DNA from 3 places in the Pseudogulbenkiania sp. MAI-1 genome. Region 1 is predicted to be linked to each of the others. Evidence: predicted binding sites of a transcription regulator. Region 1 holds the regulator's gene; each other region holds the start of a gene.
The links. Region 1 encodes NrdR, which represses ribonucleotide reductase genes. Its sites were predicted from a motif close to AAANACNATATATNGTNTTT; they were not measured.

Region 1 (9,608 bases):
CCGGGTGGGCGACGTGCGCGTGGTGCCGCAGGTGCAGCCGGATCAGCAGAACGGCATCCCGCTGTTCCTGACCGCCGACGACGTGCCGCCGGCGGGGACGACGCTGCAGTAACGGCAGCGGGGCATGAGCCGGATTCATGCTCATGTCCCGAATTGCTCATACCAATGGGGCGCGCATTTGAGGTAAAATCGCGCATCTCGATTAACCCTTTGATTGGAAGAGTCAAAGATGTTTGCAGCCGATCTGACGATCGCCAAGTACGATCCGGAACTGTCCGCGGTGATGGACGCCGAATACCGCCGTCAGGAAGACCACGTCGAACTGATCGCCTCCGAAAACTACGTCAGCCCCGCCGTGATGGAAGCCCAGGGCTCGGTCCTGACCAACAAGTACGCCGAAGGCTACCCGGGCAAGCGCTACTACGGCGGCTGTGAACATGTCGACGTGGTGGAGCAGCTGGCGATCGACCGCCTGAAGGCTCTGTTCGGCGCCGAGTACGCCAACGTGCAGCCGCACTCCGGCTCGCAGGCCAACCAGGCGGTGTACGTATCGGTGCTGAAGCCGGGCGACACCATCCTCGGCATGAGCCTGGCGCACGGCGGCCACCTGACCCACGGTGCCTCGGTGAACATCTCCGGCAAGCTGTACAACGTGGTGCCCTACGGCCTGGACGAGAACGAAGTGTTGGACTACGACGCCGTCGAGCGTCTGGCGCGCGAGCACAAGCCGAAGATGATCGTGGCCGGTGCTTCCGCCTACGCGCTGGAAATCGACTGGGCGCGTTTCCGCAAGATCGCCGACGAAGTGGGGGCCTACTTGTTCGTCGACATGGCTCACTACGCCGGCCTGGTGGCCGCCGGTGAGTACCCGAACCCGGTGCCGTACGCCGATTTCGTCACCACCACCACCCACAAGACCCTGCGCGGCCCGCGCGGCGGCGTGATCCTGTCCAAGGCCGAGCACGAAAAGGCGCTGAACTCGGCGATCTTCCCGTGCCTGCAGGGCGGCCCGCTGATGCACGTGATCGCTGCCAAGGCGGTGGCCTTCAAGGAGGCCGCGTCGCCGGAGTTCAAGGCCTACGCCCAGCAGGTCAAGAAGAACGCCAAGGTGATGGCCGAGACCCTGATCGAGCGCGGCCTGCGCATCGTGTCGGGCAAGACCGAGTCGCACGTGTTCCTGGTCGACCTGCGCGCCAAGAGCATCACCGGCAAGGATGCCGAAGCCGCCCTGGGCCGTGCCCACATCACCGTCAACAAGAACGCCATCCCGAACGATCCGGAAAAGCCGTTCGTCACCTCCGGCATCCGCATCGGCACCCCGGCCATGACCAGCCGCGGTTTCGGCGAAGCCGAAGCCAAGCAGCTGGCCAACCTGATCGCCGATGTGCTGGAAGCACCGAACGACGAGGCGGTGATTGCGCGCGTGGCCGGTGAAGTGACGGCCCTGTGCCAGCGTCTGCCGGTGTACGCAGTAAAGTAAGCAGTTTTAGACGCTTATGTCATACTGAAAGCGGCCTTCGGGCCGCTTTTTTGTTTTTTTGCGTCAGGTACGGAGATGCGTTCCGGCCAGGTTGCCGCTCTTGCCGGTCGATGTGGGCGGCCAGGGCCATGATGGAGCTGATGGTACGGCTCCACGATGTGGCACTCTCTTTGACGAGCATCAGAAACAGTGACGTTAACGCTTCCGACCTTTGCTGATACCATCGCATGATTACTACTAGTCAGGTTGTCACACCATGAAATGTCCGTTCTGCGGTAACGCCGACACCCAGGTGATCGATTCCCGCGTCAGCGAAGACGGCACCAGCATTCGCCGGCGCCGCCGTTGCCTGGCGTGCGAGAAGCGTTTCACGACGTTCGAAACCGCCGACGTGCGCATGCCGCAGGTGGTCAAGTCGGGCGGGCATCGGGCCGAGTTCGACGTCGAGCGGGTGCGTACCAGTTTCCTGCGCGCGCTGCACAAGCGCCCGGTGCCGACCGCGCTGGTCGACGATGCCATCGACCGCATCTGCCATCGCCTGCTGCAGCTGGGCGAGCGCGAGATCAGCTCGCGCCAGATCGGCGAGATGGTGATGAACGAGCTGGCGAAACTGGACAAAGTGGCCTATATCCGCTTTGCTTCCGTGTACCGCAGCTTCCAGGACGTGTCGGAGTTTTCCGAGGCGATCAAGGAAATCCAGAAGTCCTCGTGAGAGCACGGCATGACGTTTTCCGCTGTTGACCACGCTATGATGGCGCGGGCGCTGAGGCTGGCCGAGCAGGGCCTCTACACCACCACGCCGAACCCCCGCGTCGGCTGCGTCGTCGTGCGCGACGGCGAGATCGTCGGCGAGGGCTGGCACGTGGCCGCCGGCACCCCGCACGCCGAGGTGCACGCCTTGCGCATGGCAGGCGACCGGGCACGCGGTGCGACGGCCTACGTCACGCTGGAGCCGTGCAGCCATTACGGGCGCACCCCGCCGTGCGCCAAGGGACTGATCGAGGCCGGGGTCGGACGTGTAGTCGCGGCGATGCAGGACCCGTATCACGAAGTGGCCGGGCGTGGCCTCGGCATGTTGCGCGAGGCCGGCATCGAGGTGGCCGCCGGCCTGCTGGAAGCCGAGGCGCGCCGGCTCAACAAGGGTTTCCTGTCGCGGGTGGAGCGCGGCCGGCCGTGGGTCACGCTGAAGGCCGCGGCCTCGCTGGACGGCAAGACCGCCTTGCTGAACGGTGCCAGTCAGTGGATCACCGGCCCCGAGGCCCGGCGTGACGTGCATCATCTGCGTGCACGTTCCTGCGCCATCCTGACCGGCAGCGGGACCGTGCTGGCAGACGATCCGCAGCTGACGGTGCGCGAGGTCGACACCGCGCGCCAGCCCTGGCGGGTGGTCGTCGACAGCGGCTTGCAGACGCCGGCGCAGGCGCGCATCTATCGGGACGGGCGGACCATCCTGGCGACGGCCGTCGCCGATGCCGCGCCGCATCAGCCTTACCGCCAGCAGGGCGTCGAGGTGTGGGCGTTGGGCGACGCGCAGGGGCAGGTCGATCTGGCCCGCTTGCTGGCGCGTCTGGCGCAGGAAGGCGTGGGGGAACTGATGGTCGAGGCTGGCGCAGGGCTCAATGGCGCCATGCTGCAGGCCGGGCTGGTCGATGAGATCGTGCTGTATCTGGCGCCGACGCTGCTGGGCGACGCGGCGCAGGGGCTGTTTGGCTGGCCGGCGCTCACGTCGCTGGCCGAGAAGAGGAATGTCGATGTCCGTGACCTGCGCCTGGTGGGTCAGGACGTGCGGCTGGAGTTGATGGTGTCGCCCCGCTGAGGAGCGGGCCGGGTTGAAAGGGCAATAACAGCAAAAAAAACCAAAATACAAAATATATGGAGGACGACGATGAAACTGGCAGCAAAGCAGCTGGAGCACGTATCCCGATTGGTGTTGAAAGCCTTGGGTTGCAAGGAAAAAGAAGCCATCATTGTGAGCCGGCATCTGGTGGAGGCCAATTTGCGCGGCCACCACAGCCATGGGGTCGGCATATTGCCTTTCTACGTCGACAGCGTGCGAAACGACACGCTGCGTCCCAACCAAGCTGCCAGGCTGGTGCGCGACGCCGGGGCAATCCTGCAGTTTTCCGGCGAGCGCGGCTTCGGCCAGCGGGTGGCGCGCGAGGCGGTGGACGCCGCCATCTGGCGCGTCAGGGAAACCGGCGTGGCGCTGCTGACCGTGCGCAATGCCCACCACATGGGGCGCATCGGCTGCTACGGCGAGCAACTGGCCAATGCCGGCCTAGTTGGCTTGTTTTTCGTCAACGTCACCGATTTTCCCAATCCCATGGTCGCACCGTTCGGCGGCATGGCCGGTCGCTTCGGTGGCAATCCGATCTGCATCGCCTTTCCGGGCACCGACAAGCACCCGGCCTTCATCCTCGATTTCGCCACCAGCCGGGTTTCCTACGGCAAGACCCGGGTGGCCTATCACGCCGGCAAGCATTTCGACGAGCCGGTGATGCAGGACCATGCCGGCCACCCTACCCATGACCCGCGAGTGATGTGGGAGGAGCCGCAAGGCACACTGCGGCCGATCGCCCACCACAAGGGCGGCGGCTTGCTCGCCGCGACCGAGTTTCTCGCCGGCCTGCTGTCCGGCGGTGGCACCATCCAGCCGGAGCGTCCGCGCCAGGGCGGCATCCTTAACCAGATGACGGCCTTCGTGGTCGACCCGGCGCAAACCGGCTCGCTGCCCTGGCTGCAGGCCGAATACGACGCCATGACCGAGTACATCAAGTCCACTCCCACGCCGGAAGGCAGCGAGCCGGTGCAGATGGCGGGTGAGCCGGAAGCGCGCCGGCGCGCCGAACACCTGGCCAGCGGCATCGAGTTTTCCGACAATGAATGGAATGCCATTCGCACGGCGGCCCTCGAGGCCGGGGTGATGGCGCATCAGCTGGACGAAGTACAGGAGCTGGCATGAAGGAAGTGGAGGACGCCCTCGAGGCGTACCTGAACCTGATCCACCGCAAGGGGGCCGCCGATCAGGTGGTCGAGGAGCGTCGTCAGTTGCTGAAGAAGCTGACGACGCTCCTCGACGGCCGTCCCAAGGACATCGAGCTGTTTCGCCAGGCGGTGGATGTCTACCTCGAGCGCTGCCCGCACGAGGACCGGGTGACCGCGCTGACCTGCGCCCGGGAATACTATTATTTCTGGCTGGGGGACATGAAGAAGCTGGCCGAGCTGACGTCCCGCTCCGGCTTCACCATCCACAACCCGCGCATGGACATCGCCGCGTCGCTGGACGAACTGCTGCAGCGCATGGCGGCTTCGGGGTTCAACCGCTTCCCACCCTCGCTGGAGATCTACCTTGGCAAGCTCTTCGAGGGCGGCATGAAGGAGCGCCAGATTGCTCCGCGCGAGCAGATTCTCAAGGGCATGCTCTACCTGCTCGATGGCCAGCCCTACAAGCCGGAAAACTACCGCATCGCGGTGGACGCCATGCTGCTGCAGCTCAAGTTCGACGACGACGAATCGCGCGTGGCCTTTCTGCAACTGGCACGCGAGTACTTCTACTACTGGCTGTCGTTCCCGCCGGCGGCAGAGCGCAGCACCATGATGGCTCCGTTCTGAGCGGGCGGTACCACCGCGCCACTTCCCGGCAGCTCCCCATCCTCCTTCGCTGGAGGCATGCGGTGTCATCCGCCTCGTGACCCATAGCGGGCCTGTTCCGCCTCCTCGTTTCCGTTGCCGTTTGGAATTACACTCTCCGGCATGACAACGGGAGCCGCCATGACCACCCCCACCGCCTATACCGCGCTCGCCGAGCGTTTTACTCGTCTTTACCGCTATTACCATCTGCATGCCATCGCCTCGTGGGACCAGGCCACGATGATGCCGCCCAAGGGCAACGAAGCCCGCGCGGCGGCGCTGGCCGAGCTGCAGGTGTTGATCCACCGCACGCTGACCGAACCTGGTCTGGCCGGGCAGATCGCCGCCGCCGAGGAGGAGAGTCTCGGCGAGATGGAGCGCGCCAATCTACGCGAAATCCGCCGCAGCTGGGAACAGGCCAACTTGTTGCCCGAGTCGCTGGTGGAGGCCAAGGCGCTGGCCGGCTCGCGTTGCGAACACGCTTGGCGCACGCAGCGCCCGGCCAACGACTGGCAGGGCTTCCTCGCCAACTTCCGCGAGGTGGTGCGGCTGTCGCGCGAGGAGGCGCAACGCTTGGCTGAAGCCAGCGGCCTCAGCCCGTACGATGCGCTGATGGACAAGTACGAGCCGGGCATGACCAGCGCCGCCATCGAGAGCGTGTTCACCGACGTCAAGAGCTGGCTGCCCGGCCTGATCCGGCAGGTGCGTGAGCGCCAAGCCGGCGAGACCGTGCTGCAGCCGGTTGGACCGTTCCCGGTCGAGAGTCAGCGCGCGCTTGGGCTCGATGTGATGAAGTTGCTCGGTTTCGATTTCGACGGCGGCAGGCTCGACGTCAGCGTGCACCCGTTCTGCGGCGGCGTGGCCGAGGACGTGCGCATCACCACACGCTACCGCGAGGACGATTTCGTGCAGAGCCTGATGGGCATCGTGCACGAGACCGGGCATGCCCGCTACGAACAGGGCCTGCCGCGCGACTGGCTCAGCCAGCCGGTGGGGCTGGCGCGCTCGATGGGCGTCCACGAAAGCCAGAGCCTGTCGTTCGAGATGCAGCTCGGCCGCAGCCCGGCCTTCCTCGAGCTGATCGCGCCGCTGGTGCGCCGGCACCTGAGCGAGCAGGAGGCGTTCTCGGCGGCCAACCTGGCGCGGCTCTACACCCGGGTACAGCCCGGCTTCATCCGGGTCGATGCCGACGAGCTGACCTACCCGGCGCACATCATCCTGCGGTTCGAGATCGAGCGTGCGCTGATCGAAGGCGAGATCGAGGCCGAGGACATTCCGGCGTTGTGGGATGAGAAGATGCAGGCCTACCTCGGCGTCGACACGCGCGGCAACTTTACCAACGGCTGCCTGCAGGACATCCACTGGACCGACGGCAGCTTCGGTTATTTCCCCAGCTACACGCTGGGGGCGATGTACGCGGCGCAGTATTTCGCCACCCTGCGCCGGCAACAGCCTGACTTGGATACCCAGATCGCCGCCGGCAACCTGGCCCCGGTGTTCGACTGGCTCGATCGGAATATCTGGAGCCAGGGCAGCCGCTGGCAGACTGACGAACTGGTGGAGCGGGCCACCGGCGAAGCGCTCAACCCGGCGCACTTCCGCGCCCATCTGGAACTGCGCTACCTCGGCTGAACGGTGCTGGCCTGATAAATGAAAACCCGACGCCATGGCGTCGGGTTTGCTTTGTTCGCCAGCACGCCTTGTCAGGCCGTTTCCGTCACCGGCTGGCACACCGCCACCCACTCGCCGCCGACCACCTCGGCCAATCGGTGCGGGCTGATGCGCACCGCGGTGTGCACGTCGCCGGCCGCCGGCATCACCTCGTCGAAGTCCTTGAGCGACTGGTCCAGATAGACCGGCAGCGGGGTGGCCAGGCCGAACGGGCAGACGCCGCCGACCGGATGGCCGGTCAGGCGCTCGACGTCCTCGCCCGGCAGCATCCGCCCCTTGCCGAAGGTAGCCTTGAACTTGCGGTTGTCGATGCGTGCGTCGCCGCGCGCCACCACCAGCACCACGCGCTCGTCGGCGAGGCGGAACGCCAGCGTCTTGGCGATGCGCCCCGGTTCGACACCGTGTGCCTCGGCCGCCAGCGCCACGGTGGCGGTACTGGTGTCGAGTTCGATGATGGGGATGTCGTGCCCGGCACGGGCAAAGAAATCGCGGACGGATTGCAGGCTCATGGGCGTCTCGGCTGGCGGGGCAGGGCCGTCCATTATACGGTGTGACGATACGCGGAGAAGAGAGCGAGGAGCCCGCGCCGGCCCCGATGCAGGCAGGGCGGCACGGGCCATCGTCACGGCATTACACCACCAGATAGGACGATTGCGTGAGAATGCGCTCGTACTCGCCGATGAAGGCGGCCTGCTGTTCCGGGCTCAGTTCTGCACTGTTCACCTTGTCGGCGTAGCGCTCGGCGATCTCCTCCGGGGAGAGGTGCACGTAGCGCAGCATGTCGGCGATGGTATCGTGCTCCTCATGGCCGTGCCAGTTCGGCTGGCCGTGCGCGTCCAGCACCACGTTGATCGAGTCGGTGTCGCCGAACAGGTTGTGCATGTCGCCGAGGATTTCCTGGTAGGCGCCGACCAGGAACACGCCGACCAGGTAGTCCTCGCCCGGCGCCACGTCGTGAATCGGCATGCTGGCTTCCAGGCTCTGGCGGTCGATGTACTGCGTCACCTTGCCGTCGGAGTCGCAGGTCAGGTCCTGCAGTACGGCGCGTCGTGTCGGCTGCTCATCGAGGCGATGGATCGGCATCACCGGCAGCACCTGGTCGATGGCCCAGGTGTCCGGTAGCGACTGGAACACCGAGAAGTTGCAGAAGTATTTGTCGGCGAGCTTGTCGGTCAGCTCGTCGAATACCTGACGCTGCGAGCGCTGACCGGCCGACAGCCTCCCGTACAGGCGGCGGCACAGCACGGCGTAGAGGGTCTCGGCCAACGCCTTGTGCTTCAGCCCGAGGCGGCCTTCGCTGTACAGTTCGGCCACGTCCGCCACGTAATGGCCGGCGCGGTGGTAGGTTTCGGTGACCATCTCGGTGTCGGCCAGCGCCATCAGCTCGGCGAGTTTACGTACCGGCTCGGGCAGGGCGGTGCTGTCGCCCAGCTCCGGCACGGTTTCCGGCTGGCGTTCGACGTCGGTGACGTTCATCAGCAACACCGAGTGGTGCGCCGTCATGGCGCGGCCGGACTCGGAGAACAGGCGCGGATGCGGGATGCCGTGGCGGTCGCAGAACTCGGCCAGCGTCGATACGATCACCTGGGCGTACTCTTCCATGTCGTAGTTGAGGGAGCTGTCGTTGCGCGAGTGGGTGCCGTCGTAGTCGACCCCGAGCCCGCCGCCGACGTCGAGGTGGTCGATCGGCAGACCCAGCGCGCGTAGCTCGGCGAAGTAGCGCAGCGCTTCGCGCAGGCTGTTGCGGTAGTCTGCGATGTTGGCGATCTGCGAGCCGATGTGAAAGTGCATCAGGCGTACGCAGTCCTGCATCCCGGCGGCCTCCAGCTTTGCGATGGCTGCCAGCAGCTGTGCCGCCGACAGGCCGAATTTGCCCTTCTCGCCGCCGGTGTCGGCCCACTTGTTGCCGGTCAGCGACGACAGCCGCACGCGCAGGCCGATCATCGGGCGCACGCCAAGCCGGGCCGACTCCTCGATCAGCAGGTCGACCTCGATCTCCTTCTCGATCACCACGAACACCCGGTGGCCGAGCTTCTGCCCGGCCAGTGCCAGGCGGATGAACTCACGGTCCTTGTAGCCGTTGCAGACGATGTGGCCGCCGCTGGGGGTGAGCGCCAGCACAGCCATCAGCTCCGGCTTGGAACCAGCCTCGAGGCCGATCGATACCTCCGGCGTGGCGATGATGCTCTTCACCACCGCTTCCTGCTGGTTGACCTTGATCGGGTAGATCGCGGTGTAGCGGTTGCGGTAACCGATGCCGGCGATGGCCTGGTCGAACGCCTGGCACAGCCGGCGCACGCGGTCCTGGATGATGGCTGGAAAGCGCACCAGCATCGGCAGGTCCAGCCCGTCGGCCTGCAGCTGGTGGGCCAGCCGGTGTAGGTCGATCGCCGCCTTGCCGTCGCGGCCGGGGAGGACCGTAACGCGGCCCTGCTCGTTGATGTCGTAGTAACCATCACCCCAGTGACGAATGCCGTAAAGGTTGCGGCTGTCGGCCGGTGTCCATGCCATGGTTTTATCCTTATCCAAAAGACAAAAGAAGGCTCTTTAGTGCGCGGCTTTCGGGCGGATGCTTTTATGTGTGCCAGGGATGTCAGAGCGGAAAAAAGCGCCGCCCCGTCACGTGCAGAACGTAGCGGGGAGCGTGGGGTGCCCGGCTGGGCCGGGCGGGCGCTGTCGTTATATCAGACGGGCGCGCCGATTTTCTTGACCACCTTGCGCCCTAGCAGCGAGGCCAACAGGCCGTTGACGAAGCGTGCCAGCCGGCCGGTGGCGTCGCCCTCGGCCGACAGGCCGCCGAGCGAGATGGCCTGCAGCAGGCCGCTCT
Region 2 (9,608 bases), 2.8 Mb from region 1:
GGTGGCGCAGGTCGACGCTGGCGATGGTGCCGACGCCGCCGGCACGGGCCACGGCACCGGCCAGGCGCTTGGCGGAGACGCCGACACCCATGCCGCCCTGAACGATGGGCAGGAGGGTGCGGCCGCGGATCACGAGGGGAGAAAACGGGTGCGTCATGGTGGGGGATTCTGGCTGCGGGGAAAGGCTTCCATTGTAGGGAGGCGGCGCGCTGGAGCTTTGACCGCAGTCAAGGAAGGGCCGGCGCTGCCGTGTTCTCCCCGTTTTCAATGCTGGCGGAAGGTGAAATCCGCAAACCTCAACGCTACGTCATGCTGGTTACCCGGCCAGCCGGGTGGCGACGGCGTCGGTAGGGGCGCGGGCGGACGGATCGCCTGCCAGCGGTAGTGGCGCACGCCGCATGCCGCCAAGTCGTCAGCCAGCCGCGCCAGCTCGGCCTCGTCGTGCCAGTGCGGGTGGATCGAGGTGCGGCACTCGTAGGCCACGCCGCTGGTAAGCAAGAGGTCAAGGCTGCGCCGCGCGGCGTGGCCGCTGCCGGGCACGCCGGTGAGCGCGTCGTAACGGTCCCATGCCGTCTTGACGTCGAAGCCCACCCAGTCGAGCAAGGGCAGGGCGGCGGCGAGCCGGGCGGGATACGCCCCGCCGCTGTGCAGACCGGTGGCGAAACCGAGCTCGCGCACCTCGGCCAGCAGCGCCGGCAGCGCGGTCTCGGTCAGCGGTTCGCCGCCGGAGAACACCACGCCGTCGAGCAGGCCGCGACGGCTCTCCAGCCAGTCGCGCAGCGCCGGCCAGTCGGCCTGGCCGTCACTGCGCCGCCACAGCTGCGGGTTGTGGCAGTAGCCGCAGCGCCACGGGCAGCCGGCGAGAAACACTACGGCGACCAGCTTGCCCGGCCAGTCACAGGCCGAGAACGGCTCCAGCCCGCCGATGCGCGCCGCCTCAACCGGCTTGGCGCTCATCGAAGTGCAGGCGCTCGTTGAACTCGCCCTGCTTGCCGATGTTGAACGCGGCCACCGGACGGTGGTAGCCCATCACGCGGGTCCACACCTCGCAGCGGGTGCGCTCGCTGTCGTCCAGTACGATGTCGAGGTGGCGTTGTTCGGACAGATTGCTCATGGTGTTGCCTTTCTTCTGGGTGAAAAGATCGGGGGCGAGAACCCCCGGAGCCTGAGTCGGTAGATAAGTAGGATGGCTGGAGCGAAGCGCAACCCATCGCCCAGTCTTAGCCCTGCCTGCGCCGTTTCTCGGCCAACAATTCCGCGTCGCAGCGCGGGCAGAACTCGTGGTGGCCGGACAGGTAGCCGTGCGTCGGGCAGATCGAGAAGGTCGGCGTGATGGTGATGTAGGGCAGGCGGAACCCCGCCAGCGCGCGCTTCACCAACTGGCGGCAGGCCTCCGGGCTCGACACCGCCTCGGTCATGTAGAGGTGCAGCACGGTGCCGCCGGTGTACTTGCGCTGCAACGCCTCCTGCCGCGTCAGCGCCTCGAACGGGTCGTCGGTGAAGCCCACCGGCAGCTGGCTCGAATTGGTGTAGTAGGGCTGCTCGGCCGTGCCGGCCTGCAGGATGTCGGCAAAGCGCTTCCTGTCCTCCTTGGCGAAGCGGTAGGTGGTGCCCTCGGCCGGCGTCGCCTCCAGGTTGTAGAGGTGGCCGGTCTGCTCCTGGAAGGCCAGCATCTGCTCGCGGATGTGATCGAGGTAGCGGCTGGCGAAGTCGTGCCCCCAGACGCTGGTGATGTCCTCGCGGTCGGCGGTGAAGTTGCGGATCATCTCGTTGATGCCGTTCACACCGATGGTGCTGAAGTGGTTGCGCAGCGAGCCCAGGAAGCGCTTGGTGTAGGGATAGAGCCCGGCGTCGATCAGTTCCTGCACCACGCGGCGCTTCGCCTCCAGGGTGTCGCGTGCCAGTTCCATCAGGCGGTCGGTTTCTGCCAACAGGCCGGGCAGGTCATTCTTGAAGCGGTAGCCCAGGCGAGCGCAGTTGAGCGTCACCACGCCCACCGAGCCGGTCTGCTCGGCGCTGCCGAACAGGCCGTTGCCGCGTTTCAGCAGCTCACGCAGGTCGAGCTGTAGGCGGCAGCACATGCTGCGCACCATGTGCGGCTCGAGGTCAGAGTTCACGAAGTTCTGGAAGTAGGGCAGGCCGTACTTGGCGGTCATCGCGAACAGCAGATCGGTGTTCTCGCCGTACCAGTCGAAATCCTTGGTGATGTTGTAGGTCGGGATCGGGAAGGTGAACACCCGGCCCTTGGCGTCGCCCTCCAGCATCACCTCGATGTAGGCGCGGTTGATCAGCGCCATCTCGCGTGCGCAGTCTCCGTAAGTGAACGGCATTTCCTCGCCGCCGATCACCGGGATCTGCGCGGCCAGGTCCTCCGGGCATACCCAGTCGAAGGTTAGGTTGGTGAACGGTGTCTGCGTGCCCCAGCGGCTCGGCACGTTGAGGTTGTAGATCAGCTCCTGGATGCACTGCTTGACCTGCTCGTAGGAGAGATCGTCTTTTTTCACGAACGGAGCGAGGTAGGTGTCGAAGGAGCTGAACGCCTGCGCCCCGGCCCACTCGTTCTGCAAGGTGCCCAGAAAGTTGACGATCTGGCCGCAGGCCGACGACAGGTGGCGCGGTGGCTGCGATTCCACCTTGCCCGGCACGCCGTTGAAGCCGGTCTGCAGCAAGGTGCGCAGCGACCAGCCGGCGCAGTAGCCGGACAGCATGTCCAGATCGTGGATGTGGAAATCCCCCTCGCGGTGCGCCGTGGCGGCCTCGGCGCTGAATACCTTGGCGAGCCAGTAGTTGGCGGTCACCTTGCCGGCCACGTTCAGGATCAGCCCGCCCAGCGAATAGCCCTGGTTGGCGTTGGCTTGCACGCGCCAGTCGGCGCGGCTCAGGTATTCGTCGATGGCGGCGACGGCGTCGACCGGGGCGAGGGGATGGGCGGACAGGCGGGTTGCTTCAGTCATGGCTCAACATATGGTGTTTGTTATGTTGAGATGCACTATAACTGGTGGGATGACGCTCGGGTGGACGAAGCTCCGAACCCTTGACCTGGATCAAGCGTCAAAACGCAGCATGTTGTGTTTTGAATGTGAAAAAGCACAGCATGCTGTGCCTTTTTGAGGTGGAGCCTGCGTCGTAGGATGGGTGGAGCGAAGCGCAACCCATCACCGCCTAGGCAAATCGATGGGTTCCGGCATTGAGTGCCTTCACCCATCCTACAGCCGGGCGCGAACGGGCCTCAGCGCTCGGCGTAGACGAAGCGCTTCCCCGCCTTGTCGAAGGCGTACACCTTGTAGGCCACCTTGCCCATGCCTTCCATGCCCGGGCTGCCCGGCGGCATGCCCGGTACGGCGAGGCCGGCGAGGTTCTTCGGCTTGTCGCGCAGCACCTTCTGCACCAGGTCGGCCGGCACGTGGCCCTCGAAGGTGTAGCCGTCGATGCGGGCGGTATGGCAGGCGCCCAGGTCGGACGGCACGCCCAGGCGCGAACGCACGCTGGCGAGTTCGCGGCTCGGCTCTGTCTGCAGCGTGATGCCCTTGGCTTTGAGGTGGTCGGCCCAGGCGGTGCAGCAGCCGCAGTTGGGGTCCTTGTACAGCGTGCCCTGGGCAGCCAGGGCGTGGCCGGAGAGAAGCAGGGCGCCGATCGTGGCGAGTCGTTTCAGGTTTTTCATGGTCGATCCTGGCAAATGACAGTTAAGAGGGCTGGCCGGTTGTCGGCCTTGGCATGTTCAAGAAACCAGGTTCAGGCGGGAGGAGGGCGGGTCGCCACCGGCGGGATGTACTGTGGCTGTCCGTCCGGCTCATGCCCCACTTGTACCGCCGCCAGCGGTGCCAGCGGCGGGTCTCCGACATTGGCATGAGAAGTTGTTGCATAAAAATGACAGCAAGCTGCCATGCCGGCCGGCATCGCCCGGGGCGCACAGCCGGCGTCATCGGCCGACAGATAGCGCGGCGCGTTGGGGCCGTGGCAGCTCGGCGGCGTGGCGCTTTGCGCTGGTGCAACCAGCGGCAGCGCCAGCCAGACGGTCAGCAGCACCAGCAGGAAGGGGCGGAAGAATCTCATGGCGAAAGCTTAGCGCAGCCGCGGCCTTCGGGTCTTGAGTTGGCACAATTCATTTCAATCTTCATTGTTTTCAAAGAATGGTGTAACCTTTTTAAAGACAACTAATATTAATTTTGTCAGCCCCTGACACCCATGCCGGACGATCCCGCTCGGGGCTAGCGGGGGCCGGCGACACCATGGAATCCGCAGCGCATGGATACCTTGAAGGCACTGATGGTCTTTATGACCACCGCCGAAAACGGCAGTTTTTCCGACGCCGCGCGCAAGCTTGGCGTTTCTCCCGCCGCCATCAGCCAGAGCATCGCCCGGCTGGAACAGGAGCTGGAAGTCCGCCTGTTCAACCGCACCACGCGCCAGCTGACGCTGACCGAGGACGGCCGGCGCTTCTACGCGCAATGCCGCGGGCCGGTCAACAACCTGGATGCGGCGATCAACCAGCTCAAGGCGAGCCGCGACGAGCCGGCGGGGCACCTGCGCATCAGCCTGCCCAACTCCTTCGGCCGGCACTTCATCCTGCCGCTGATGGGCGAGTTCTGCCAGCGCCATCCCAAGATCCGGGTGTTCTTCGGCCTCGACGACCACTTCAGCGACCTGATCGAGGACGGTTACGACGTCGGCGTGCGCGTCGGCATGATGCCCGATTCGCGGCTGTCGGCGCGCCACCTGGCGCAGCTGCCCTTGTATACGGTGGCGACCCCCGACTACTGGGCCAAGCACGGCCGTCCGCAAAAGCCGGACGACCTGGCCGGCCACAACTGCATCAACTACCAGTTCCCGACCTCGGGCCGGCTGTGCAAGTGGGAGTTCGAGCGCGAGGGCGAACGCATCCCGCTGGAAGTCAACGGCATCTACACGCTGAACGACATCGAGGCGGTGTGCGAAATGGCGCGCCTGGGTTTCGGCGTGGCGCAGGTGCCTGGGCACGAGGCGATGCCGTATCTGCGCAGCGGCGAGCTGGAGGCGGTGCTGACCGACTTCATCTCGCTGGAGCGCTCGATCTACATCTGTTTCCCGCACCGCGAGCACATCGCGCCGCGTACCCGGGTGTTCGTCGACTACGTCGCCGAGAAGCTGGCCAGCCACCCGGACATCGTCGCCGATTTGCCGGGTTTGGACCTGACCGCAAAGCGCGAGGCCGCGCAGCGCTAAGACCTTGCCTGCACCCGATCAGAAGCCCGGCACGCACCGGGCTTTTTCGTACCTGTGTTGCCTGGCTTGCCACGATTGTCGAGTATTTTGGACGTGTGTATCGTGCAGCCAAGCAGGCTTCCCTTATCCGTCTGCCGGCAAACCGACCGTCACAGGTGAACCATGGACCGCCCTCTCGAACATACCCAGTCCTACTACGCCGCCTCGCGCAATCCGACGCCGGACCGTCCCGCATTGCAAGAGGCGCTCCACTGCGACGTGTGCGTGATCGGGGCGGGCTATACCGGGCTGTCGTCGGCGCTGCATCTGGCCGAGCACGGCTACCGCGTCATCGTGCTGGAAGCGGCGCGGGTCGGCTGGGGGGCTTCCGGCCGCAACGGCGGGCAGATCGTCAACAGCTACAGCCGCGACATGGACGTGATCGAACGGCGCCACGGCCGGGAGGCCGCCGCCGCGCTGGGGAGCATGGCGTTCGAGGGCGGCCGGATCATCCGCGAGCGGGTGGCCAAGTACGGCATCCAGTGCGACCTGAAGGACGGCAACGTGTTCGCCGCGCTGACCGGCAAGCAGCTCGCCGAGCTGGAGGCCAAGAAGGCCTTGTGGGAGCGCTTCGGCCACACCGGACTTCAGCTCATCGACCAGGCCGGCATGAAGGACATTGTGGGTTCCGACCGCTACGTCGGCGCCCTGCTCGACAGCTGGGGCGGCCATCTCCACCCGCTCAACCTGGCGCTGGGCGAGGCGGCGGCGCTGGAGTCGCTGGGAGGGCAGATCTTCGAGCAGTCGCCGGTGCTGAGCGTCGAGCGGAGCGAACCGGCGGTGGTGCGCACCGCCCAGGGGCGGGTGACGGCCCGTTTCGTGATCGTGGCCGGCAACGCCTACCTCGGCAACCTGCTGCCGGAGCTGGCCGAGAAAACGCTGCCGTGCGGCACCCAGGTGATCACCACCGAGCGGCTGCCGACCGAGCTGGCGCGCTCGCTGCTGCCGGGGGATCACTGCGTGGAGGACTGCAACTTCCTGCTCGACTACTACCGGCTGACCGCCGACAAGCGCCTGTTGTATGGCGGCGGCACGGTGTACGGTGCGCGCGATCCGGGCGAGATCGTGCGGCTGATCCGCCCCAAGATGCTCAAGACCTTCCCGCAGCTGGAAGACGTCAAGATCGAGTTCGGCTGGACCGGCAATTTTTCGCTGACGCTGTCGCGCCTGCCACAGGCCGGCCGTCTCGGCAGCAACATCTACTATTCGCAAGGCTGCAGCGGCCACGGCGTGACCTACACCCACCTCGCCGGCCGCCTGCTGTCGGAGGCGATCCGCGGCCAGAGCGAGCGCTTCGACGCCTTCGCCGAGCTGCCGCACTACCCGTTCCCCGGCGGACGGCTGTTCCGCGTGCCGATGCTGACGATGGGGGCGTGGTATTACGGGATGCGCGACCGTCTGGGCGTCTGAGCGGCCCTCAGCGCAGGTCGAACCGCGCGGCCAACTCGCCCGGCGTCAGCGGCCTGGAGATGGCGTGGCCCTGCGCCGCATGGATGCCGAGCGCCTGGAGCAGGTCGCGCTGGGCCAGCGTCTCGACCCCGGCGGCCAGCAGCCGGATGCCCAGCGCATGGGCGAGCTGCGCCGTGGCGGAGATGATGGCCTGGTCGCGGGGGGAATCGACCAGCGTCTTGACGAGTGCCTGGCCGATCTTCAGCGTGCTGATCGGCAAGCGGCGCAGGATGGCCAGCTCGCCCAGCTCGCTGCCGAAGTCGTCCAGGGCCAGCCGCAGCCCCAGCGCGCCCAGGCGGTGCAGGTTGTCGATGACCTTGGGGTTGTTCTGGTCCAGCGCCGCCTCGTGGAACTCCAGCTCGATCAGCGACGGTGCCACGCCATGGTGCTCCAGCAGGTGTTCCAGCTTGTCGGGCAGCTTGTCGTCGGCCAGCTGACGCGCCGACAGGTTGATCGACAGCGGGCAGGCGTCGTCGAGCCAGCCCTCGGTCTGCCAGGCCGCGCGCTGGCGGCAGGCCAGCTCGAAGCTGTGCTCGCCGAACGGCACGATCAGGCCGCTTTCCTCCAGCAACGGCAGGAAGGTGCCCGCCGTCTGCACCGGCTGGCCCGGCGGCTGCCAGCGCAGCAGCGCCTCGATGCCGACCAGCCGGCCGTTGTGCAGGTCCAGCTGCGGCTGGTAGAGCAAGAACAGCTGGTGTTCGGAGAGCGCCTGGCGCAGTTGCTGTTCCCGGCGCAGCCGCTCCTGGACGCGCTGGTTCATTTCCGTGGTGAAGAAATGGTAGCGGTGCTGCCCTTCTTCCTTGGCGCGGTACATCGCCACATCGGCGGCCTCGACCAGGCTGGTGAAGGTGCGGCCGCAATCCGGATAGGTGGCGATGCCGATGCTGGCGCGCACCTGGATGTCGAGGCCGTCGATCACGAGCGGCGGTTCCAGCGCCGTGACGATGCGCTGGGCGCTGTAGGCGGCGCGGTCGGGGTTGTCGAGCTGTTCCAGGATGATGGTGAATTCGTCTCCGCCCAGCCGGGCGATATGGTCCTCCCGCCGCAGATTGTTGCGTAGCCGCTCCGCCACCTGCTGCAGCACGAGGTCGCCGACCTTGTGGCCGAGGCTGTCGTTGATCTCCTTGAAGCGGTCGAGATCGATGAACAGCAGCGCCAGGCCTTGATGGCTGCGCTTGGCGTGGCTGAGCGCCTTTTCCAGCGCGTTGGCGAAGCCGTTGCGGTTGAGCAGGCCGGTCAGGTAGTCGGTCAGGGCCTGCTGGCGCAGTCGGGTCTCCGTTTCCAGCTGTTGGCGGATGTCGCGGAAGATGACCACCACCCCCTGCTGCTGCCCGCCCATCGGCGAGCAGCGCAGCGAGACCGGCAGCGGGGGGCGGTCGGGCGGGTAGAGCAGAATTTCCTCCCGCAGCACCTCGATGTTGTTGCGGCTGGCGGCGGCAAACGGGCTGCTGTTCCAGTCCGCCTCTTCTTCGCCATGGCGAAACAGCTTCTGCACCGGGTAGCCGACCAGTTGCTGGGCCGACATGCCGAGCAGGCTCTGGGTGGCGGGGTTGGCGAAGCGGACGATGCCATCGGGGTCGATGCCGATGACGCCCTCGCCGGCCGAGCTCAAGAGCGACTGATAGTAGTCGCGCTGTTCGTCAAGCCGCTGGTAGGCGCTCAACAGCTGCCGTTTCTGCTGGTCGTACTCCAGCAGCAGGCGCACCTTGCTGCGCAGCGTCAGCGGATCGAAGGGCTTGACCATGTAGTCGATGGCGCCGCAGCTATAGCCGCGCTGGATATCCTGCTCTTCGCACATCGCCGCGGTGATGAACAGGATGGGGGTGCTGCGGGTCTGGCGCCGGCCGCGGATCAGCATGGCCACTTCGTAGCCGTCCATGCCGGGCATGGAGACGTCGAGCAGGATGACCGACACCGGCTGGGTGAGCAGGTACTTGAGCGCCTCCTCGCCCGAGGCGAGCGAGACCACCTGGCAGGGGAGGGGCTCCAGCACCACCTCGATGACGCGCAGATTGACCGGCTTGTCGTCGATCGACAACACCACCGGCAGCCGTTCGGACTTGGCCTGGAACGTGGGCGGGCCGCCGGAGTCGGAGGGGGTGACGGTCAATTCTGCGTGAGCCATTGGTCGATCATCCTCAGCAGCTCCTTGCTGTCCACCGGTTTGGGCAGGTAGTCGTTGGTGCCGGCCTGCAGGCATTTGGCCTTGTCGTCTTTCATCGCGTAGGCGGTCACCGCGATGATCGGCCGCTCGAAGTGCAGCTCATTGCGCAGGCGGCGGGTCGTTTCATAGCCGTCCAGCACCGGCATCGCCATGTCCATCAGCACCAGCCGGATATCGGGGTTCTGCCCGATCAGGGTGAGCGCCTCTTCGCCGTTGATCGCCGTCAGCACGTCGTAGTGGCGTTCTTCCAGCACGCTGCTCATGGCGTAGATGTTGCGGATGTCGTCGTCGACCAGTAGTAGCGTGGCGTGCTCGTTCAGCGGCGGTTTGGGGGCGGCGGGCATGTCCTCCGGGTCGGGCACCTGGTCGAGGAAGGTGCGGATGGCGTGCGACAGCTGCTGTTCGTTGGCCGCGCCCTTGCTGAGCACCACGGCGCTGTATTCGCGCATCGCCTGCAGCGTGTCGCGATCGAGATCCATGCCGGTATTGACGATGATGCGCAGCGGTCGCAGCCCCGGTTGTTCGGCGATCCATTGCAGCAGTTCGAAGCCGCTGCCGTCGGTCAGGTTGAGGTCGATGACAGCGCAGGCGAAGGTTTGCTGCAGCAGCAGGTTCTTGGCTTCGATCACATTGCCGCAGCAGTGCGGCGTGCCGCCCAGCTGCTCAATCAGCGTTTGGTAATGCTCGCGTTCCACGAGGTTGTCCTCGACCAGCAGCACCTGTCCAGGTCGATGGCCCAGTTCGGCGTGCAGTT
Region 3 (9,608 bases), 870 kb from region 1:
GGGTGGGTCGGGTGCAGCTTGATGAAGCGATCGGCGGCGGCAATGGCCAGTTCCGGCTCATTATCCTTGTAATGGGTGTAAGCCAGGTCCATTTGCGCTTGCTGGGCATAGCGTCCATACGGGAAACGTGCCTCAAGCGTTTCGTAGAGTTTGACAGCACGGGTATAATTACCACTGTTCAACTCGTCCCTTGCCTCGGCGTAGAGCTTTTCAACGGTCCAACTGCGCGTTTCATCATACGGCTCATTGGAAGCACAACCGGCGAGGCTAAGCGCCACCAACATTGCTGCAACGTATCTTTTCATGACCGATCCTTACTTTGATTCCGAGGATTATAGCGATATCTCCGACAACGAGGTATCCGCGACGCAACAGTTCGAGGTCCCGCTTTCCCTGGCGGGAGAACGGCTCGACGCGGCGCTCGCCAAGCTCCTCCCGGATTACTCCCGTAGCCGCCTGACCCAGTGGGTCAAGGACGGCCACGTCCTGCTGGACGGCAAACCCGCCGTCCCCAAAACCAAGCTCCTGGGTGGCGAGCGTATCGACGTCGCCATCCAGCAGACCGAAGAACAGCTCGCCTACCACCCGGAGGCGATGGATCTGCCCATCATCTACGAAGACGAGCACATCCTCGTCATCGACAAGCCCGCCGGCATGGTGGTCCATCCCGCCGCCGGCAACTGGACCGGCACCCTGCTCAACGGCCTGCTCTACCACTACCCTGCCCTGACCCACGTGCCGCGAGCCGGCATCGTGCACCGGCTGGACAAGGAGACCAGCGGCCTGATGGTGGTGGCCAAGACCATCCCGGCGCAGACCGAGCTGGTGCGCCAGATGCAGGCGCGCAGCGTCAAGCGCATCTACCGCGCCATCGCCGACGGCGTGGTGCCGTTCGACGGCAAGATCGAGACCCTGATCGGACGCGATCCGCACAACCGCATGCGCATGGCCGTGGTCAAGTTCGGCGGCAAGCAGGCCATCACCCACGTGCGCGTGCTGGCCACCTTCGCCAGCCACTCCTATATCGAGTGCCGCCTGGAAACCGGTCGCACCCACCAGATCCGCGTGCACATGCGCGAGGCGCGCCATCCGCTGGCCGGCGACCCACTGTACGGCAACCCGCGCCACTCGATGCCCGAAGAGGTCGAGGAAGCCGTCAAGGCGCTGGGGCGCCAGGCGCTGCATGCCTTCAGCCTGACGCTGACCCACCCCGCCACCGGCCAGGAAATGAGCTGGAAGGCCCGCCTGCCGGACGACATGAAACACCTGCTGGCGGTGCTGGGCGGCGAAGGCAGTCCGCTGGAGTCGGAAAACCCGGACTACGTCGAGGACGATGACGAGGATTGGGACGACGAGGACTACGACGTCGAGGTGCACTATGTACGCGACTGACAACCCCGACTGGCTGACGGCCGACTGGCCGGCCCCGACCAAGGTCAGGACGCTGATCACCACGCGCAAGGGCGGCGTCAGCGAGCCCCCTTACGACAGCTTCAACCTCGGCACCCACGTCGGCGACCTGCCGGAGCATGTCTCGCTGAACCGCGAGACGCTGCGCCGCTACGTGCCGGAAGAACCGGCCTGGCTCAGCCAGGTGCACGGCACCCGCGTGGTGGACGCCGCCGAGGTATCGGAAACCCCGCCCGAGGCCGACGCCAGCTTCAGCCGCACGCCGGATGCGGTGTGCGTGATCATGACCGCCGACTGCCTGCCGGTGCTGCTCGCCAACCGCGACGGCAGCGTGGTCGGCGCCGCCCATGCCGGCTGGCGCGGGCTGTGCGACGGCGTGATCGAGGCCGCCGTGGCCGCGATGAACGAGCCCGCGGCCAATCTCATGGCCTGGCTCGGCCCGGCCATCGGCCCGGACGCTTTCGAAGTCGGCGCCGAGGTACGCGCCGCCTTCATGGCGCACGACCCGGCGGCAGCGCAGGCCTTCACCGACATCGGCGAGGGCAAGTACCTGGCCGACATCTACGCGCTGGCGCGGCAACGGCTGACGGCGCTCGGCATCACCGAGGTCTACGGCGGCGACTTCTGCACCGTGATCGACCGCGAGCGCTTTTTCTCCTACCGACGTGACCGCACCACCGGGCGCATGGCCAGCCTGATCTGGATCGAACCCTGAAATCAGGGTTTCCCGCCTCTCGAAACCGCCCGCGTGGCGGTTTTTTTGATGCCAGGAACGTAGCATCGCCGCCACACGCCATGCCTACAACATCTGGTGTTGTTTTGTTGCCAGCAATCCGTTCCTTGTAATCCGGGGCTTGTAGCCTGTCGCACCGCAATAGCACCCAAAGCACCGAAAACGGGAAGTAGCCCGCAAAGCCAATAACCACGCGGATTTCCGTTTTCCAGCCCGATGTCAAGACTTGTTCTGCCGCTCACTCACCACTAGAATTTGGGCCTGTTTCGCAGTACAACAATACATATAGTGTTTGCCCACAGCTAACACACAGCTTTTCAACAGACTTGTCCACAGCCGCGTTCATGCTGCTGACAACCCACCACCCAAAGCAAGAGGGCCTCATGCAACTGACCACCTTTGAAGGGCAAACTGCCGCCGAGCTCGGCCGATCCGCCGCACCGCAAGCCGACTTCAGTCAGTACAAGACCATCCGCCGCAACGGCGCCGTCGTACCGTTCGAACCGGTCAAGATCTCCATCGCCATGACCAAGGCCTTCCTGGCGATCATGGGGCACCAGGGCGCCACCTCCGCCAGCATCCGCGACAAGGTGGCCCAGCTGACCGAAATGGTGGTGAGCGCGCTGATGCGCCGTAAGCCCGAAGGTGGCGCCATTCACATCGAAGACATCCAGGACCAGGTCGAACTGTCGCTGATGCGTGCCGGCGAGCACGACGTGGCCCGCTCCTACGTGCTGTACCGCGAAGAACGCTCGCGCGAGCGCGCCGCCCGTGGCGAAGCGCTGATCCAGATTACCATCAACGTGGTGCGCAAGAACGGCGCCAAGCTGCCGCTCGACATCGCCAAGCTGCGCGCCACCATCGAATCGGCCTGCGTGGGCCTTGCCGAAACCGACGTCGACGCCATCCTCACAGAAACGCTGAAGAACATCTACGACGGCGTCAGCGAAGAAGAAGTCAACAAGTCCGCCATCCTGGCCGCGCGCGCCATGATCGAGCAAGACCCAGCCTACGACTACGTCACCGCCCGCCTGCTGCTCAACAACATCCGCCTGGAAATCCTCGGCGAAGCCGTGAGCCAGGAAGAAATGGGCCAGTGCTACGCCGACTACTTCCCGCAGGCCATCAAGAAGGGCATCGCCGCCGAGCTGCTGGACGAGCGCCTGGGCGAGTTCGACCTGAAAAAGCTGGGCGCCGCGCTCGACGCCAAGCGCGACCTGCAATTCGGCTACCTCGGCCTGCAGACCCTGTACGACCGCTACTTCCTGCACGTGGACGGCACCCGCATCGAGATGCCGCAGGCGTTCTACATGCGCGTCGCCATGGGCCTGGCGCTCAACGAAGTGGACCGTGAAGCGCGCGCCATCGAGTTCTACAACGTGCTGTCGAGCTTCGACTTCATGTCGTCCACCCCGACGCTGTTCAACTCCGGCACCCGCCGCAGCCAGCTCTCCAGCTGCTACCTGACCACCATCGCCGATGACCTCGACGGCATCTACGAAGGCATCAAGGAAAACGCACTGCTCTCCAAGTTCGCCGGTGGCCTGGGCAACGACTGGACCCCGGTGCGCGCCATGGGCTCGCACATCAAGGGCACCAACGGCAAGTCGCAAGGCGTGGTGCCGTTCCTGAAGGTGGTCAACGACACCGCCGTGGCGGTCAACCAGGGCGGCAAGCGCAAGGGCGCGGTGTGCGCCTACCTGGAAACCTGGCACCTCGACATCGAGGAATTCCTCGAGCTGCGCAAGAACACCGGTGACGACCGCCGCCGCACCCACGACATGAACACCGCCAACTGGATTCCGGACCTGTTCATGAAGCGCGTGATGGACGGTGCCGAATGGACGCTGTTCTCGCCGTCCGAGTGCCCGGACCTGCACGACCTGGTCGGCTCCGCCTTCGAGAAGCGCTACCAGCAATACGAAGCCATGGCCGCCCGTGGCGAGATCAAGGTGTTCAAGCGCATCCCGGCCCTGAGCCTGTGGCGCAAGATGCTGACCATGCTGTTCGAAACCGGCCACCCGTGGATCACCTTCAAGGACCCGTGCAACATCCGCAGCCCGCAAGGCCACATGGGCGTGGTTCACAGCTCCAACCTGTGCACCGAGATCACGCTGAACACCAACGACGACGAAATCGCCGTGTGCAACCTGGGCTCGGTCAACCTGGCCGCGCACATGCAGGCCGACGGCACGCTCGACGCCGCCAAGCTGCAGCGCACCATCCGCATCGCCATGCGCATGCTGGACAACGTCATCGACATCAACTTCTACCCGGTGAAGAAGGCGCGCAACTCCAACCTGAAGCACCGTCCGGTCGGCATGGGTATCATGGGCTTCCAGGACTGCCTGCACATGAAGCGCATCCCGTACGCCTCGCAAGAAGCCGTGGAGTTTGCCGACGAGTCGATGGAACTGGTGGCCTACTACGCCTACTCCGCCTCGAACGAACTGGCGCAGGAACGCGGCCGCTACCCGTCGTACAAGGGCAGCCTGTGGGATCGCGGCGTGCTGCCGCACGACAGCATCAACCTGCTGGCGGCCGAGCGCGGCGGCTACCTCGACGTGGACCGCACCGAGCGCCTGGACTGGAACAAGCTGCGCGAGCGCATCAAGGAACACGGCATGCGCAACTCGAACTGCCTGGCCATCGCCCCGACCGCGACCATCGCCAACATCATCGGCGTGTCCGCCTCGATCGAGCCGACCTACCAGAACCTGTTCGTGAAATCCAACCTGTCGGGCGAATTCACCGTCACCAACGAACACCTGGTGCGCGACCTGAAGAAGCTCGGCCTGTGGGACGAAGTGATGGTCTCCGACCTGAAATACTTCGACGGCAGCCTGGGCCGCATCGACCGCATCCCGGCCGAGCTGAAGGCGATCTACGCCACAGCCTTCGAGATCGACCCGAAATGGCTGGTGGACGCCGCCAGCCGTCGCCAGAAGTGGATCGACCAAGCACAGTCGCTGAACCTGTACATGGCCGGCGCCTCGGGCAAGAAGCTGGACGAGCTGTACAAGTACGCCTGGGTACGTGGCCTGAAAACCACCTACTACCTGCGCACCCTGGCCGCCACCAGCGCCGAGAAATCGACCGGCCGCGGCGGCGAGCTGAACGCGGTATCGGCCACCACCCCGGCCGTGGCTGCCGCGCCGGAAGTGGACAACACCCCGGCCACCGACGCCAAGTTCTGCTCGATTGACAACCCGGATTGCGAAGCTTGCCAATAAGGCAAGCGCAGCAAGCCGAGGTTGATGCGAAGCAACAACCCGGATGCGATTCGCCGCCTTGTGCGGTGAATCGCCAAGCCCGCAGGGCGTGTGAAGCTTGCCAATAAGGCGATGACGTAGGGTGGGTTAGCCTGGAACAGGCGTAACCCACCGAAATTAGTCATAGAAGGATGGGTGGAGCGTAGCGAAACCCATCAATAACTCGACCTACAAGCCTCATCCCCAAGCCGGTTCCTCCGAGCCGGCTTCAGGATGAGCCGAACCCGGCCCCAGCCCGGCCAGTCAAACCCCCATGCGACATCACGTCGCCGAGGAGATTGCCATGCGCCGTTTACTGCTGCTGAGTACCATCGCCCTGCTCGCCGGCTGCACCACCATGGCCGACCAGCTTCACGGCTCGTTGAAGCCGCCGCCGACCCAGGGCTATGCGATCTTTTCGATGACCGTGCGCACCTTCAGCCCGGACAGCGCCTCAGCCAGCCTCAACTGGCGCGGCGTCGACAACGGGCGGCACGGCACGGTGACGGTCAGCTTCAACACCGACAGCGTATTCGGCGAAGAAGGCATGAGCCCGGTGGAAGGCAAGCTGCAGCTCGTGGCGCTACCGCCCGGCCGCTACCAGTTGGCCGATGCCTACGGCCACTGGGGCGACGGCTACAGCTGGTGGCCCTATCGCCGCATCGCCCACTTCGTGCTGAACAAGCCGTTCGAAGTGCGCGCCGGCGAAGCGGTTTACCTCGGCGAGGTTCGGTTCAACCTCGACAACCTGCCGGATGTCGACCTGCTCGACGCCAGGCGCCGCGACTTCGGCCACATGCGCCGGGTATGGAAGGTGAATGATCTGTCGTCGATCGCCATCCGCCCGCTCACCGGCCGGGTCGGTGGCGGCTACTGAAACAGAACGACCCGAGGCCGTAGGATGGGTGAAGCGCAGCGCAACCCATCACACAACTCGATAACGATGGGTTACGGCACTGACTGAGCGAGGCAAGCGTAGCGTCGCGAAGGAATGATGCCTCCACCCATCCTACACAAGCCGACTCCACCGAGCCGGCTTCGGAATGGCATTTGAACATCCGTCTTCGGCCGGCCCGCACAGCTTGGATGAAGACCCGAGAAACACTTTAGAAAGAAAAACCAGGAGTTAGCGCATGCTGAGCTTTGAAGACCCGATCGCCCCCGTTGCCCCGGCCCACAACTCGATGGACGCCCACGGCACCGGCCGCGTCAATGTGGTGGACAAGAAGGTGATCAACGGCACCACCGACGTGAACCAGCTGGTTCCGTTCAAGCACAAGTGGGCCTGGGAAAAATACCTGGCTCAATGCGCCAACCACTGGATGCCGCAAGAAGTGAACATGCAGCGCGACATCGAACAGTGGAAGACCGGCCAACTCACCGAAGACGAAATGCGCATCGTCAAGCGCAACCTCGGCTTCTTCGTCACCGCCGACAGCCTCGCCGCCAACAACATCGTGCTCGGCACCTACCGCCAGATCACCAGCCCGGAATGCCGCCAGTTCCTGCTGCGCCAGGCCTTCGACGAAGCCATCCACACCCACGCCTACCAATACATCGTCGAATCGCTCGGCCTGGACGAAGGCGAAGTGTTCAACGCCTACCACGAGGTCAAATCCATCCGTGACAAGGACGAATTCCTGATCCCGTTCATCGACGTGCTGTGCAACCCGGAATTCAAGACCGGCACCCTCGAAAACGACCAGAAGCTGCTCAAGTCCCTGATCGTGTTCGCCTGCATCATGGAAGGCCTGTTCTTCTACGTCGGCTTCGTGCAGATCCTCGCGCTGGGCCGCCAGAACAAGATGACCGGCGCCGCCGAACAGTACCAGTACATCCTGCGCGACGAGTCCATGCACTGCAACTTCGGCATCGACCTGATCAACACCATCAAGCTGGAACAGCCGGAAATCTGGACAGAGCCGTTCAAGGCCGAAGTCACCGAACTGTTCAAGCACGCGGTGGAACTGGAATACGCCTACGCCGAAGACACCATGCCGCGCGGCGTGCTCGGCCTCAACGCCGCCATGTTCAAGGAATACCTGCGCTTCATCGCCAACCGCCGCATGCAGCAGATCGGCCTGGAGCCGATGTTCCCCGGTGTGACCAACCCGTTCCCGTGGATGTCTGAGATGATCGATCTGAAGAAGGAGAAGAACTTCTTCGAGACGCGGGTGACCGAGTACCAGACTGGCGGGGCGCTGAGCTGGGATTGATTTGGTGTCAGAAATCGGAAAGCTTGAAATTTTGTAGCCAAAGTTTGAAATTTCCGATAGCCAAAGCATGAAATTTTGCTTGGCAGCATGAGAAAGGCCCTGCGATGCAGGGCCTTTCTCATGGCGTGATGGACTAACTAGCCTTGTTATAAGTTATCGCGGTTTCTGCGAGGGCCCACTTCTTGGCGATTCTGTTGAAAAACTAATTCGGATCACCGTAGCAGGCTGATTTGACCGAATTCTTGCCTATTTTTTGATCTAAACATCAAGTTTTTGCTCATTTTTTGGCGAAGATGGCCAAATTTTGTATGGTTTGCTTTGTTCTGCTGAAGCTGCAGGAATTTTTCAACACAATCCGGCCTAAGCGGACATTGGCCTGTTGTATTGAACTGACCACAATCAACTGATTAGCTGCCAGCTGCGGAGTAGCTACTACTTTCTGGGTAACTCAGGGGCGTTCGGCAGCTTTTAGCCAATCTGTTATGCCATTGACTCCAAGCGAAAGTAGTGTGTCTTGTAGGCCTTCTGATGCTCGAAATAGGCCGGATCGCCGGCTTGGACGGGGATCCGGGCAAAAAATGAAGTGACGCGCCCCCAAAAAGCAACAGGTCGTTCGGGAAGTTGCGCCAAATGTGGTCGCGGCAATCATGCTGCGGCTGGGTTCACTGAAAATTCGGGTTATTAGCGGTGCCCTAAAGTGCAATAAACTCGGAGTCATAACTAGAATGGCCCCACCAATTGGGTTTACGTCGCAGCCTCTGAGAGCAAAGCATGCACTGTCAGCACAGCTAGCATAGACATGACGCCGGAAGCGAAGAGAAAAAAACCGCTCGGACCAAGGGAAGCGATGGCGAGTGAACTCAATGTCGGACCAAAACTGCCGCCGATCGAAAAGAGCAACAGTAGGCCGGCGCTGGCCGTGACCCGCTGCTCCGGTGCGATCAGGTCGTTGACGTGCGAGATCACCACGCCGTACAGGGTGAACGCCAGCCCGACGTACAGTAGCACCATCGGCACCAGCCACCCTTCCCCACCCTGCACGAGGGCCAGACTGGTGGCGGCCGACAGCAGCGCCACACTCAGGATCACCCTGCGCCGGTCCACGCTGTCCGACAGCCGGGCAATCGGCCACTGCAGCAGCAGCGCCGCCAGCATTGACGCGCTCATGAAGTAGGACACGCCCTGCACGTTGAAACCGGCGCTTTTCATGAACACCGGCCCCATCGCATAGAATGAGCTGTTGACCATACCCGCGGCCAGACAGCCCCACACGCCGAGCGGCGCCGAGCGATACACCTTGCCAACCCAGGCAATCCGAGCAGCCAGATCCGGTTTTTCACACGTGCGCGACAGTGGTGGCGCATGCTGGCCGAGCACCGTAATCGGCAACAGCGACAGCGCATACAAACCAGCCGCCAGGCTGAACAACTCAAAGCCGTACGGGTTGGCTAGACCGACCAGCAGTTGCCCCAGCCCGGCGAACAGATAAGCCGTGATCAGGTAGCACGCGAACACCCGGCCACGCAGCGAGTTGTCGGCCGAAGCGTTCAGCCAGCTTTCCAATACGGTGAACACCCCCATCAGGCAGAAGCCGCCCGCCAGCCGCAAGACAGCCCAGACCAACGGGTTTTTGCTTACGGCAAAGCCGAGCGCGGTGCAGCTTGCCAGTGCGGCGAACGCGGCGAACGCGCGGTGATGGCCGATGCGGCCGATCAAGGAGCCTACGCCAAACGCGCCGAGCATGAAGCCGCCGTAATAGGCCGACTGCACCAACCCGGCCTGTAATGGCGAAAAGTGCGCATGTACCAACTGCAGCGACACCAAGGTGCCGAACAGGCTGTTGCCACACATCAGCAATGCGAAACTGGCCAGAAAGATGGCGATGCTCGAGAGGGGGATAGTCATCGTGGTGTCGGGCGCAAGAACGGTTACGGCCAGCGCCACGGATAACGGCGTCGGCCCGGATGGTTCACATCAGAAGGAGTGTTTCAGGCCCAC

Region 2: a site for NrdR is predicted at 3,055-3,074, ahead of PSEMAI1_RS0117780 (ribonucleoside triphosphate reductase). Genes of this name have one in related genera too.
Region 3: a site for NrdR is predicted at 2,418-2,437, ahead of PSEMAI1_RS0108940 (ribonucleoside-diphosphate reductase subunit alpha). Genes of this name have one in related genera too.

What each region holds. Positions count from the first base shown of each region.
Region 1 is NZ_AZUR01000001.1:1,036,659-1,046,266, forward strand. Features, by position in the region: gene PSEMAI1_RS0104765 (hypothetical protein) at 1-112, shown strand, start outside; gene glyA (serine hydroxymethyltransferase) at 230-1,480, shown strand; gene nrdR (transcriptional regulator NrdR) at 1,737-2,192, shown strand; gene ribD (bifunctional diaminohydroxyphosphoribosylaminopyrimidine deaminase/5-amino-6-(5-phosphoribosylamino)uracil reductase RibD) at 2,202-3,296, shown strand; gene PSEMAI1_RS0104790 (malate/lactate/ureidoglycolate dehydrogenase) at 3,366-4,442, shown strand; gene PSEMAI1_RS0104795 (hypothetical protein) at 4,439-5,092, shown strand; gene PSEMAI1_RS0104800 (carboxypeptidase M32) at 5,252-6,742, shown strand; gene PSEMAI1_RS0104805 (YbaK/EbsC family protein) at 6,814-7,290, opposite strand; gene speA (arginine decarboxylase) at 7,412-9,292, opposite strand; gene PSEMAI1_RS0104815 (alanine racemase) at 9,466-9,608, opposite strand, start outside.
Region 2 is NZ_AZUR01000001.1:3,790,834-3,800,441, reverse strand. Features, by position in the region: gene PSEMAI1_RS0117795 (nitronate monooxygenase family protein) at 1-157, opposite strand, end outside; gene PSEMAI1_RS0117790 (anaerobic ribonucleoside-triphosphate reductase activating protein) at 265-957, opposite strand; gene nrdD (anaerobic ribonucleoside-triphosphate reductase) at 938-1,114, opposite strand; gene PSEMAI1_RS0117780 (ribonucleoside triphosphate reductase) at 1,221-2,954, opposite strand; gene PSEMAI1_RS0117775 (DUF411 domain-containing protein) at 3,230-3,661, opposite strand; gene PSEMAI1_RS21905 (hypothetical protein) at 3,733-4,053, opposite strand; gene PSEMAI1_RS0117770 (LysR family transcriptional regulator) at 4,246-5,202, shown strand; gene PSEMAI1_RS0117765 (FAD-binding oxidoreductase) at 5,365-6,651, shown strand; gene PSEMAI1_RS0117760 (EAL domain-containing protein) at 6,659-8,815, opposite strand; gene PSEMAI1_RS0117755 (CHASE domain-containing protein) at 8,797-9,608, opposite strand, start outside.
Region 3 is NZ_AZUR01000001.1:1,910,335-1,919,942, reverse strand. Features, by position in the region: gene PSEMAI1_RS0108955 (outer membrane protein assembly factor BamD) at 1-305, opposite strand, end outside; gene rluD (23S rRNA pseudouridine(1911/1915/1917) synthase RluD) at 304-1,392, shown strand; gene pgeF (peptidoglycan editing factor PgeF) at 1,379-2,125, shown strand; gene PSEMAI1_RS0108940 (ribonucleoside-diphosphate reductase subunit alpha) at 2,527-5,376, shown strand; gene PSEMAI1_RS0108935 (hypothetical protein) at 5,699-6,271, shown strand; gene PSEMAI1_RS0108930 (ribonucleotide-diphosphate reductase subunit beta) at 6,579-7,610, shown strand; gene PSEMAI1_RS0108925 (MFS transporter) at 8,355-9,515, opposite strand; gene PSEMAI1_RS0108920 (hypothetical protein) at 9,580-9,608, opposite strand, start outside.